Regions from separate parts of the Streptomyces sp. NPDC031426 genome, predicted to be linked through region 1. Evidence: predicted binding sites of a transcription regulator. Region 1 holds the regulator's gene; the other holds the start of a gene.
What was found. The regulator HspR, encoded in region 1, represses chaperone genes until heat shock. The targets are predictions, from matches to a motif close to TTGAGNNNNNNNNNCTCAA.
Positions count from the first base shown of each region.

Region 2: a site for HspR is predicted at 2,833-2,851, ahead of lon (endopeptidase La). Genes of this name have one in related genera too.

Region 1 is NZ_JBVIJE010000022.1:109,340-115,491, forward strand. Features, by position in the region: gene ACZ5NH_RS33770 (PA14 domain-containing protein) at 1-1,736, shown strand, start outside; gene ACZ5NH_RS33775 (heat shock protein transcriptional repressor HspR) at 1,788-2,234, opposite strand; gene dnaJ (molecular chaperone DnaJ) at 2,240-3,412, opposite strand; gene grpE (nucleotide exchange factor GrpE) at 3,449-4,123, opposite strand; gene dnaK (molecular chaperone DnaK) at 4,120-5,958, opposite strand; gene ACZ5NH_RS33795 (MraY family glycosyltransferase) at 6,053-6,152, opposite strand, start outside.
Region 2 is NZ_JBVIJE010000006.1:448,585-454,736, forward strand. Features, by position in the region: gene ACZ5NH_RS15285 (HAMP domain-containing sensor histidine kinase) at 1-176, opposite strand, end outside; gene ACZ5NH_RS15290 (response regulator transcription factor) at 173-913, opposite strand; gene ACZ5NH_RS15295 (spermine/spermidine synthase domain-containing protein) at 1,027-1,704, opposite strand; gene ACZ5NH_RS15300 (rhomboid-like protein) at 1,901-2,725, shown strand; gene lon (endopeptidase La) at 2,874-5,294, shown strand; gene ACZ5NH_RS15310 (serine/threonine-protein kinase) at 5,447-6,152, shown strand, end outside.

The sequences.
Region 1 (6,152 bases):
TGTCCGGAACCGACGGCATCCGGGTCTACCTGGACGGCGTCCGCAAGGTGGACCTGTGGTCCAACACCTCCGGCACACGCGCGAAGACCGTCAACGTCACCGTCCCGTCCGGCAAGCACACCCTGCGCGTCGACCACGTCAACTGGACTGGCACCTCGAGCGTCAAGTTCGGCTACACACCGCGGACTTCGCCGGACGTCGACAAGGTCAGGCCGCTCGCCCCGACCGGACTGTCCTGGGACTACTACACCGGTGACCCGGACGGCATCCACGCTGTGCTCAGCTGGAGGGCGAACAAGGAGATGGACCTCGCCGGGTACCGCTTGTACCGGCGGGTGGCCGGCACGAGCACCTACACGCGGGTCGGTACGACGACGGTGCCCCGCCTCAGCGAACGGCCGCCACAGACCGGGCAGTCGTACTACTACGAGGTCCGCGCCTACGACAGGGCCGGCAACGAGTCCACCGGAAGCGCCGACCAGGGCCCGATCCCGTCACGGGACCTGACACCGCCCCCCGCCCCGAAGCTCACCGCGACCGGCTCCGAGGACGCCAACCGGTTGTCCTGGACGGCCGTCAAGGACGCCGTCACCTACCGGGTGTCCCGCAAGGCCGCCGGCGACGCCTCCTTCACCGTGCTCACCGACACCACGGACACCGGCTACACGGACACCAAGGCGGCGTACCGCACCGCCTACGACTACAAGGTCAGCGCGATCGACGCGCACGGCAACGCCGCCGAGTCCGCCGTCGTGAGCGCCACCCGGACCATCACGCCGCCGCAGGCCGTCACGGCGAGCACCGGCAGCGGCGAGGTGGTGCTCGGCTGGACCCAGCCCGCGGACACCACCGGCTACACGGTCCGCCGCGCGGAGGCCTCGGCCGACGGCTCCCGCACCTGGCAGACCATCACCTGTGGTTCGCCCACGAGCGGCACGGACGCCGACGGCAACACCGTGCGCGGCTGCACGGACTACTCCGGCCGCCGCGGCAACACGTACCACTACACGGTGCTGCGCAAGGACTCCTCCGGCCGCTGGTCCGTGCCCTCCGCCGAGGTCACCGCGACCCGGCCCGGCGACGAGACGCCACCACCGGTCGTCACCGGCGTCGCCGCCGAGCCGCTGGAGTACGGCATCCGCCTGTCCTGGCAGCCCAGCACGGCGCCGGACCTGGCGTCCTACCGCCTCTACCAGCAACAGGACGAGTCCTACGACCCCGAGTACCTCGGGGAGGTGAACGCGTCGACCACGCAGACCCTGCTGTCCTGGCCGGCCGACGGCAAGTCGTACCGCCTGTTCGTCGTGGCCGTGGACGTCTACGGCAACTCCCTGACCTACCAGGACGATCCGGACGTCAAGGACTGGAGCGTGCCCGTCGCCTCGGTCCCGGTGACCGCGCTCGACCTGCGGCCCACCTCGGTCCCGGACGCCACGGCGGGCTGCCGGACGACGACCTGGAGGCCCGCGAGCGGGATCAGGGTGGAGCCGTGGTGTCCGTACGAGGACACCTCCTCGGTGACCGGCTTCCACGTCTACCGCTGGGACCGCGCCGAAGCCCGGTTCGTCCGGCTGACCGAGACCCCGGTGGCCAAGAGCCGGGACGGCTGGTTCTGGACCGACACGAACGCCCCGGCCGGCACGACGGTCTACTACATGATCTCCCTCGTCCGGGCGGACGGCACCGAGGCCTTCGCCGAGACCGACTACGCCATCACCCCGCCGAGCGGTTCCTGACACGCCGAAGGGGCCCGCGGAAAGACCGCGGGCCCCTTCACCGTGTTCCACTCAGTCCTGCTGCCGCTTCGGCCGCCACACGACCAGCGCGCTGGTCTGCTGGACCTCCTGGTACGGGACCAGGTCGCGGCGGTAGGAGGCGTGGACGGCCGCCTCGCGCTGCTGCATCGCGGCCGCCGCGCCGTCCAGGGCCGCCTCCAGCTCCACGACCCGGGACTGCAGGGCGGCGACCTGGTTCTCCAGTTCGATGATGCGCTTGATGCCGGCCAGGTTGATGCCCTCGTCCTGCGACAACTGCTGTACCTGGCGGAGCAGTTCGATGTCGCGGGCCGAGTAGCGGCGGCCCCGGCCGGCGGTGCGGTCGGGGGAGACCAGGCCCAGGCGGTCGTACTGGCGCAGCGTCTGCGGGTGGAGTCCGGAGAGCTGGGCCGCCACCGAGATGACGTAGACCGGGGTCTCCTCGGTCAGTTCGTACGGATTACGCCGACGGCCGTCCATCACTCTCAGTCTCCCTTCGCGGCCTCGAACAGCTCCGCCCGCGGGTCCTCGCCCGCGGTCGCCTCGCGATACGCCTCCAGTGCGTCACGAGCCTTCCCCGACAGGTCCTTGGGAACACGCACCTCGACGGTGACCAACAGGTCGCCGCGAGTGCCGTCCTTGCGGACCGCGCCCTTGCCCCGGGCGCGCATGGTGCGGCCGTTGGGCGTGCCGGGCGGCAGTTTCAGGGTGACCGCGGGGCCGCCGAGGGTCGGTACCCGGACCTCGCCGCCGAGGGCCGCCTCGGCGAACGTCACCGGCACGGTGACGGTGAGGTTGTCGTCCTTGCGTCCGAACACCGGGTGCGCACCGACGTGCACCACCACGTACAGGTCGCCCGCCGGTCCGCCGCGCTCGCCGGGCGCGCCCTTGCCGCGCAGCCGGATGCGCTGCCCGTCGGTGACGCCGGCCGGGATGCGGACCTGCATCGTGCGCGAGGACTTGGCGCGGCCGCTGCCCTTGCACTCCAGGCAGGGGTGCTCGGCGATCAGGCCACGGCCCTTGCAGTCGGGGCAGGGGTCGGTGAGCGAGAAGCCGCCGCCGGAGCCGCGGGCGACCTGCCCGGTGCCGACACAGGTCGGGCACACGCGCGGTGTGCCGTTCTTGTCGCCGGTGCCCGAACAGGCCTTGCAGGGTGCCTGGGAGGACATGCGCAGGGGCACCGTGGCGCCCTCGATGGCCTCCGTGAAGCTCAGCGTGACCTCGGTGTCGATGTCCTGGCCGCGCCGCGGCTGGGTACGGGTCGTGCCCGTGCCGCCGCGGTTGAACAGTCCCCCGAAGACGTCACCGAGTCCGCCCCCGAAGCCGCCGCCCTGGGTGGTGGTCCCGCCGCCTCCGAAGAGGTCGCCCAGGTCGAAGTTGAAGGAGCCGCCGGCGCCCGGCCCGGGGCGGAAGCCGCCGTTGCCGAACAGGGCGCGAGCCTCGTCGTACTCCTTGCGCTTCTTGGGGTCGCCGAGGACGTCGTTCGCCTCGGAGATCTCCTTGAAGCGCTCCTCCGCCTTGGCGTTTCCCTTGTTGGCGTCCGGGTGGAACTCGCGGGCGAGCTTCCGGTACGCCTTCTTGATCTCGGCCTCGGTGGCGTCCTTGGGGACGCCGAGGACCTTGTAGTAGTCCTTCTCGATGAAGTCCTTGGTGCTCATCCCCGACGTCCCTCCTTCCCCTTGAGTGTCCTCACGTCAGCCCTCGTCCGGGCCACCGTTCTCCTTGCCATCAGCGGCGCCGGCCTGCTTCGCCTCGGACGCCTTGTCCTCGGCGCCCTCGGCCTTGACGGTCTGCGCGCCGGGCTGCGGCTCGGCGACGGCCACCCGCGCGGGGCGGATGGTGCGCTCGCCGATGCGATACCCGGGCTGCAGGATCGCCACGCAGGTCGTCTCGGTGACGTCCGGCGCGTAGCTGTGCATCAGGGCCTCGTGGATGGTCGGGTCGAAGGGCTCGCCCTCCTTGCCGAACTGCTGCAGGCCCATCTTGGCCGCGACGGTCTCCAGCGACTCGGCCACCGACTTGAAGCCGCCGACCAGTTCGCCGTGTTCCCGCGCGCGGCCGATGTCGTCGAGCACGGGCAGGAGCTCGGTCAGGAGGTTCGCGATGGCGATCTCCTTGACCGTGATCCGGTCCCGCTCGACCCGGCGGCGGTAGTTCTGGTACTCGGCCTGGAGGCGCTGGAGGTCCAGCGTGCGCTCGTGCAGCGCCGTGCGCACCTGGTCCAGCTGGGCCACCAGACCCGCGGTCTCGTTTCCGTCCCCGGCCGGGGCCGCCCCCTCCTCGGGAGCGGCCTTCGGCTCGGCGTCGTCGGGGGTCGCGCCGGAGGGGACGTCGGGCTTCTCCTCGAAGCCCGGGGTCTCCTCCGTCACGCGGCACCGTCCTTGCGCTCGTCGTCCACGATCTCGGCGTCCACCACGTCGTCGTCAGCGGCCTTGCCGCCCTGAGCGGCGCCCTCGGGGCCGCCCGCGGCCTGGGCGTCGGCGTACATGGCCTGGCCCAGCTTCTGCGAGACGGCGGCGACCTTCTCGGTGGCGGTGCGGATCTCGGCGGTGTCCTCGCCCTTGAGGGCTTCCTTCAGCTCGCCGACCGCGGCCTCGACCTCGGTCTTGATCTCGCCGGGGACCTTGTCCTCGTTGTCCTTGAGGAACTTCTCGGTCTGGTAGACGAGCTGCTCGCCCTGGTTGCGGGTCTCGGCGGCCTCGCGGCGGCGGTGGTCCTCCTCCGCGTACTGCTCGGCCTCCTGGCGCATCCGGTCGACCTCGTCCTTCGGCAGCGAGGAGCCGCCGGTGACGGTCATCTTCTGCTCCTTGCCGGTGCCGAGGTCCTTCGCCGTGACGTGCATGATGCCGTTGGCGTCGATGTCGAAGGAGACCTCGATCTGCGGGACGCCACGCGGCGCCGGCGGCAGACCGGTCAGCTCGAACATGCCGAGCTTCTTGTTGTACGCCGCGATCTCGCGCTCGCCCTGGTAGACCTGGATCTGCACGGACGGCTGGTTGTCCTCGGCCGTGGTGAAGATCTCGGAGCGCTTGGTCGGGATCGTGGTGTTGCGCTCGATCAGCTTGGTCATGATGCCGCCCTTGGTCTCGATGCCGAGGGACAGCGGGGTGACGTCGAGCAGCAGGACGTCCTTGACCTCGCCCTTGAGGACACCGGCCTGGAGCGAGGCGCCGATGGCGACGACCTCGTCCGGGTTCACACCCTTGTTGGCCTCCTTGCCGCCGGTCAGCTCCTTGACGAGCTCGGCGACGGCAGGCATACGGGTGGAGCCACCTACGAGGACGACGTGGTCGATCTCGTTGATGGAGATGCCGGCGTCCTTGATGACGTTGTGGAACGGCGTCTTGCAGCGCTCCAGCAGGTCGGCCGTCAGCTGCTGGAACTGGGCGCGGGTGAGCTTCTCGTCCAGGTGCAGCGGGCCCTCGGCGGACGCGGTGATGTACGGCAGGTTGATCGAGGTCTCGGTGGAGGAGGACAGCTCGATCTTGGCCTTCTCGGCGGCCTCACGGAGGCGCTGCAGGGCCATCTTGTCCTTGGACAGGTCCACGCCGTGACCGGACTGGAACTGCTTGACCAGGTAGTCGACGACGCGCTGGTCCCAGTCGTCACCACCGAGGTGGTTGTCACCGTTGGTGGCCTTCACCTCGACGACGCCGTCGCCGATCTCCAGCAGGGACACGTCGAAGGTGCCGCCACCGAGGTCGAAGACGAGGATCGTCTGGTCGTCCTTGTCGAGGCCGTAGGCCAGCGCGGCGGCGGTCGGCTCGTTGACGATGCGCAGGACGTTCAGGCCGGCGATCTCACCGGCCTCCTTGGTCGCCTGACGCTCGGAGTCGTTGAAGTACGCCGGGACGGTGATGACCGCGTCGGTCACCTTCTCGCCCAGGTAGGCCTCGGCGTCCCGCTTCAGCTTCTGCAGGATGAACGCGGAGATCTGCTGCGGGTTGAAGTCCTTGCCGTCGAGCTGGATCTTCCAGTCGGTGCCCATGTGGCGCTTCACCGAGCGGATGGTCCGGTCCACGTTCGTGACCGCCTGGCGCTTGGCGACCTCGCCGACGAGCACCTCGCCGTTCTTGGCGAAGGCGACGACGGACGGCGTGGTCCTGGCGCCCTCGGCGTTGGTGATGACGGTGGGCTCGCCGCCCTCCAGAACGCTGACGACGGAGTTAGTCGTGCCCAGGTCGATGCCGACCGCACGTGCCATGGTTGATTCCTCCAGCTGACTTGAGTGGAACGGACTCAAGTGTGCACGACGGCCCCCGCCCGGTCAACAGACCTGAGTCGAGAGGGCTCAAGTCTTATCCGTTCCTAACACGCAACCGGGCGCTGACCTGCGTCGATGGCATCCGCCGGGGTTGCTGGACAGGGACACGAAGGAGGACGCCGACGATCAGCACC
Region 2 (6,152 bases), on a different contig from region 1:
GTGATGAAGCGCAGCTCGGTCTTGGTGTGCACCGCGACGATCGACAGTCCGGTGGTGATCAGCACCGCGATGACGACCAGCGCGCCCAGCTTGGTCTTGATCGAGAACGGGCGTACGCCGCCCCAGGGATCCTCCCCGGGGCTCCTCCGTGCGGCCTGCCGCCCGTCACCGCTCATGGAGTCGGCGTCTCCAGTGCGTAGCCGACGCCGTGCACCGTACGGATCCGCTCGGCGCCGATCTTCCGGCGCAGCGCCTTGATGTGGCTGTCGACCGTACGGGTGCCGGAGGCGTCGGCCCAGTCCCACACCTCGGCCAGCAGCTGCTCCCGGGAGAGCACCGCGCGCGGGGTGTTCGCCAGGCACACCAGCAGGTCGAACTCGGTGGGCGTGAGGTGGACGTCCTCGGACTTCACCCGCACCCGGCGCTGTGCGTGGTCGATCTCCAGTTCGCCGAGCCGCAGGATGCCGGAGCGCGGGGTGGCCGCGGCCAGTGCCGCCCGCTCCACCCGGCGCAGCAGCACATGCACCCGCGCGGCCAGCTCCCGCATCGAGAACGGCTTGGTCATGTAGTCGTCCGCGCCGACCCCGAGACCGACCAGCATGTCCGTCTCGTCGTCACGCGCGGTCAGCATCAGCACCGGCACCGGGCGCTGTGCCTGCACCCGCCGGCAGACCTCCAGTCCGTCGAAGCCCGGCAGCATGATGTCGAGGATCAGCAGATCCGGCTGCCAGGCCTCGGCCGTGTCGACGGCGGCCGGGCCGTCCGTCGCGGTCTGTACGAGAAATCCCTCGGCGCGCAGCCGGGCCGCGATGGCGTCGACGATCGTGGGATCGTCCTCGACGACCAGCACCCGGCGCTGTGCGCCCGGGGTGGTCGTCGCCGCGCCGCTCTGGGAGGTGTGTGTCTGCTCCATCGCCCGCCCCTGCTTGTTGCTTTCCGGAACCCGTGGGGTGATCCCATGTCTGCGATTGACGCTTGAATGATCCGCGTCAGGGCAGCACATTACGGGGATCCACCATCCTGTCGCTATCCAGGGCGGAGGGCGAGGTGCACGGCGTCCGGAACGCCCCGGGCAACGGGCACCTCTTCGGTACGCACCTGCTGGAACCCGGCATTCCGCAAGCTTCCTTCAAATTCCGGAGAGGGTTCGGCGGACCATACCGCGAGCACTCCCTTGGGGTTCAACACCCTTGCGCAGGCGGCCAGTCCGGCCGGTGAGTACAGCGTGTGGTTGTCGTCCGTGACGGTCCAGCCGGGGCCGTTGTCGATGTCCAGGCAGAGCGCGTCGAACGTGTCGGATGTCTCATTGACGAACGCCACGAAATCGTCCTGCACGATCTCGGTGCGCGGGTCGCCGAGCGCTGCGGCGGAGATCTCCGCCAGCGGGCCGTCCCGGTGCCAGTCGATGACGGCGGGTTCCCGCTCGACGACGGTGATCCGGCCCCACCGGGGGTCCGCCGCTGCATGTGCGAGTGAGAATCCCACTCCCAGCCCGCCGATCAGTACCTTCGGCTCCGGCCGCCCGTCCAGCGCCCGGTGTGCGGCGTCGACCAGCAGCCGCTCCGAGCGCCCGTCGGAGGTGTCCATCAGGAAGCAGCCGTTGGCGATGATCTGCAACAGCGCGCCGTGCCGGCGCAGCACCACCTCGCCGTACGGGCCGTCGCGCCGGTCGAGGACCACGGGGGAGTCGTACGCGGCAGTCATGCACCCATATTCCTTGAACACGCCTTGACCTGCACGGGAATTAGGGATGTCGCACTGATGTGCACCCTTGCGGTGCGGGGCGCGGACGCAGCCGGAACGTAGGAGGTTGCTGTGAATCGGGTCTCGCGTGGCGTCGGTCATAGACAGCGGCCCCCGGAACCCGAAGGGTTGGGCGCGACGGAAGGAGTGCCACAGCGTGGAACGGACCGCGACGGGCCCTGCGACGGCCGCGTCCCCGCCCCTGCCGGGCGTGCCCCAGCCGGACGGCACCGCCGCCGTCCCGGTCCCCGCGATCGCGGACCTGCTGGACGGCATGCCACGTCAGCGGCATGCCCCGCTCCCCGCTCCCGGACCCGCCTTCACCGACCCGCGCCCGACCGCACCGCTGCGGCTTCCGTTTCCGCTCCCGCGGCCGTGGCGCCTGCTGCCCACTCCCGCCGGCACGCCGTTCACCTTCGCCTACACGGCCGTGCTTGCCGTCACCTCCGTGGTCGCGGCCCTGGCCGACCCCGCCGTGATGCACGCGCTCTACCAGGACTCCAGCACGGACGTGGCCCATCTGGTGCGCACGCCGGGGGTGGTGCTGCCGGCGAGCGCACTGTGGATCGCGGGCGGGGTCCTCTCCCCGTACGCGCTGGCGTTCGTGCTGGTGCTCACCGCGCTGGAGCGGCGGATAGGCGGCGCGCGTGCGGCCTGTGTCTTCCTCGCCGGGCACGTCCTGGCCACACTCGCCACCGAGATCCCCGTGGGCCTGGCCGTCCTGGTCGGCCACCTCCCGCCCACCTCACTGCACCGCCTCGACTACGGCATCAGCTTCGGCGTCGCGGCCAGCATCGGTTCGCTGGCGGGGCTCCTGCGCCCCTGGCTGCGCTGGCCCCTCCTCACCGTGACGGCCGCCGAGCTCATCGGCGACCTGATCGCCCTGGAGGATCCGATGACGAACTGGGGCCACGTGATCGCGCTGACGATAGGTGTGGCGAGCTGGCCTTTCGTGCGCCGGTGGGCTGAAGCGCCCCGATAGGGGCCCACGCACCCGCACCCGCGAACGCACCTTCCACGGCACCCCCTTGGGAGAACTTGATCGCTGAGAGCGAACAAGCAGGGGGAACACCAGCCCATCCCCAGCAGTTGAGTCGGCATAGCTCAACTTGACTGCCGAAGGGGAGATCATGGCTACTGAGTCCACGGCGTTCACGCTCGTCCTGCCCGTGCTGCCGCTCGACGACGAGGTCGTGCTGCCCGGCATGGTGGTTCCGCTGGACCTGAGCGACGCCGAGGTACGGGCCGCGGTGGAGGCCGCGCAGGCCGCCGCCCGGTCGGAACCGGGCAAGCCCAGGGTGCTGCTGGTGCCACGCATCGACGGCACGTACGCGAAGACCGGTGTGCTGGGCACGGTCGAGCAGGTCGGCCGGCTGGCCGACGGTGACCCGGGGGCTCTGATCCGCGGCCGGAGCCGTGTGCGCATCGGCGCCGGCACCACCGGTCCCGGCGCGGCCCTGTGGGTCGAGGGCGCCCGCATCGACGAGAGCGTGCCGGACCCGCTGCCGGGCCAGGTCGCCGACCTCGTCAAGGAGTACAAGGCGCTCGCCACCACCTGGCTGAAGAAGCGCGGCGCCTGGCAGGTCGTGGACCGCGTCCAGGCCATCGACGACGTCTCCGCGCTCGCCGACAACTCCGGCTACTCGCCGTTCCTCACCACCGAACAGAAGGTCGAACTGCTGGAGACCCCCGACCCGGTGGCCCGGCTCAAGCTCGCCACGCAGCAGCTCCGCGACCACCTCGCCGAGCAGGAGGTGGCCGAGACCATCGCCAAGGACGTCCAGGAGGGCGTCGACAAGCAGCAGCGCGAGTTCCTGCTGCGTCGTCAGCTGGAGGCCGTCCGCAAGGAACTGCGCGAGCTGAACGGCGATCAGGAAGGCGAGGAGTCCGACGACTACCGCGCCCGCGTCGAGGCCGCCGACCTGCCGGAGAAGGTCCGCGAGGCCGCGCTCAAGGAGGTCGACAAGCTGGAGCGGTCCAGCGACCAGTCCCCGGAGGGCTCCTGGATCCGCACCTGGCTGGACACCGTCCTGGAGATGCCCTGGAACGAGCGGACCGAGGACGCGTACGACATCCAGGGCGCCAAGGCGATCCTGGACGCCGAGCACGCGGGCCTCCAGGACGTGAAGGAGCGCATCACCGAGTACCTCGCGGTCCGCAAGCGCCGCAGCGACCGCGGGCTCGGCGTCATCGGCGGCCGGCGCGGCGGTGCCGTACTGGCCCTGGTCGGCCCGCCCGGCGTCGGCAAGACCAGCCTCGGTGAGTCGGTCGCGCACGCCATGGGCCGCAAGTTCGTCCGCGTCGCCCTCGGCGGCGTCCGCGACGAGGCGGAGATCCGCGGCCACCGCCGTACCTATGTCGGCGCGCTGCCCGGCCGGATCGTACGGGCGGTCAAGGAGGCCGGGTCGATGAACCCGGTGGTCCTGCTGGACGAGATCGACAAGGTGGGCTCCGACTTCCGCGGCGACCCGGCCGCGGCCCTGCTCGAAGTCCTGGACCCGGCGCAGAACCACACCTTCCGGGACCACTACCTGGAGGTCGAACTCGACCTGTCGGACGTGGTCTTCCTGGCCACGGCCAATGTCCTGGAGGCCATCCCGGAGGCGCTCGCCGACCGTATGGAGATCGTCCGTCTGGACGGCTACACCGAGGACGAGAAGGTCGTCATCGCCCGTGACCACCTGCTCCCGCGCCAGCTGGAGCGGGCGGGACTCGGTACGGACGAGGTCGCTCTGGACGAGAGCGCCCTGCGCAAGCTGGCCGGCGAGTACACCCGGGAGGCGGGCGTGCGCACCCTGGAGCGGTCCATCGCCCGCCTGCTCCGCAAGGTCGCGGCCCAGCACGAACTGGGTGAGCGGGAGCTGCCGTTCACCGTGACGGACGCCGACCTGCGCGACCTGATCGGGCGCCCGCACCACGTGCCCGAGTCCGCCCAGGACCCGGCCGAGCGTCGTACGTCCGTCCCCGGCGTGGCGACCGGTCTCGCGGTCACCGGCGCCGGCGGTGACGTGCTCTTCGTGGAGGCGTCCCTGGCCGACCCGGAGACGGGCGCGGCGGGCCTGACCCTGACCGGTCAGCTCGGTGACGTGATGAAGGAGTCGGCGCAGATCGCGCTGAGCTTCCTGCGCAGCCACGGCGCCGAACTGGAGCTGCCCGTCGGCGACTTGAAGGACCGGGGCGTGCACATCCACTTCCCGGCGGGCGCGGTCCCGAAGGACGGCCCGAGCGCCGGCATCACGATGACGACGGCTCTCGCGTCCCTGCTGTCCGGGCGGCTGGTCCGTACGGACGTGGCGATGACCGGCGAGGTCTCGCTGACCGGCCGGGTGCTGCCCATCGGCGGCGTCAAGCAGAAGCTGCTCGCCGCCCACCGCGCCGGGGTGACCATCGTGATCATCCCCAAGCGCAACGAGCCCGACCTGGACGACGTCCCGGCCGAGGTGCTGGACAAGCTCGACGTCCACACCGTGACCGATGTCCGCCAGGTCCTGGAACTGGCACTCGCGCCCGCGACGAACGGCGCGACGCCGGAGGTTCCCGTGGCGGCGTGACGGACGCCATGGGAAAGGCGAGGCCCGGGTCCCGTGAGGGAGGCCCGGGCCTTCGCCATGTGCTCGCAGGGGCGGGCATGGGGGGATCACAGGGGATCGTACGAGGATCTTCGTATTGCGCTTATATCGGGATGGCTCGATAGAATTCAGGCGTGAGTTGGCCCCCCAAGACCCCCTCCGGTCTGATCGGGGCCGAGATCGCGGGCTACAAGGTGGAGCGCGAACTCGGTCGCGGTGGGATGGCCGTCGTCTACCGCGCCAGGGACCTGCGCCTCGGCCGGACGGTCGCCCTCAAGCTGCTCGCCCCCGAGTACACCAGGAACGACGCCTTCCGCCGCCGCTTCGCCCAGGAGTCCCGGGTGGCCGCCGCCATCGACCACCCCAACATCGTCCCCGTCTTCGAGGCCGGCGAGTTCGACGGGGTCCTCTACATCGCCATGTGCTACGTCTCCGGGCAGGACCTGCGCGCCCTGATCGACCGGGAGGGCCCGTTGGCGGTGCCGGTCGCGCTGCGCATCGCGGCCCAGCTGGCCTCCGCCCTGGACGCGGCCCACGCGCGCGACCTGGTGCACCGGGACGTCAAACCCGGCAACGTCCTGATCGCCAAGGTCGTCGACAGCGACCACCCCGAGCACGTCTATCTCACCGACTTCGGGCTGGCCAAGAAGTCGCTGTCGCTCACCGGTTTCACCACCGCGGGCGAGTTCGTCGGCACCCTCGACTACGTGGCGCCCGAGCGGATCGCCGGGCGCCCGGTGGACGGCCGGGCCGACCAGTACAGCCTGGCCTGTGTGGTCCACGAGATGCTCACGGGCGCCCCGCCCTTCCGGCGCGAGGACCACCTGGAACTGCTGTGGG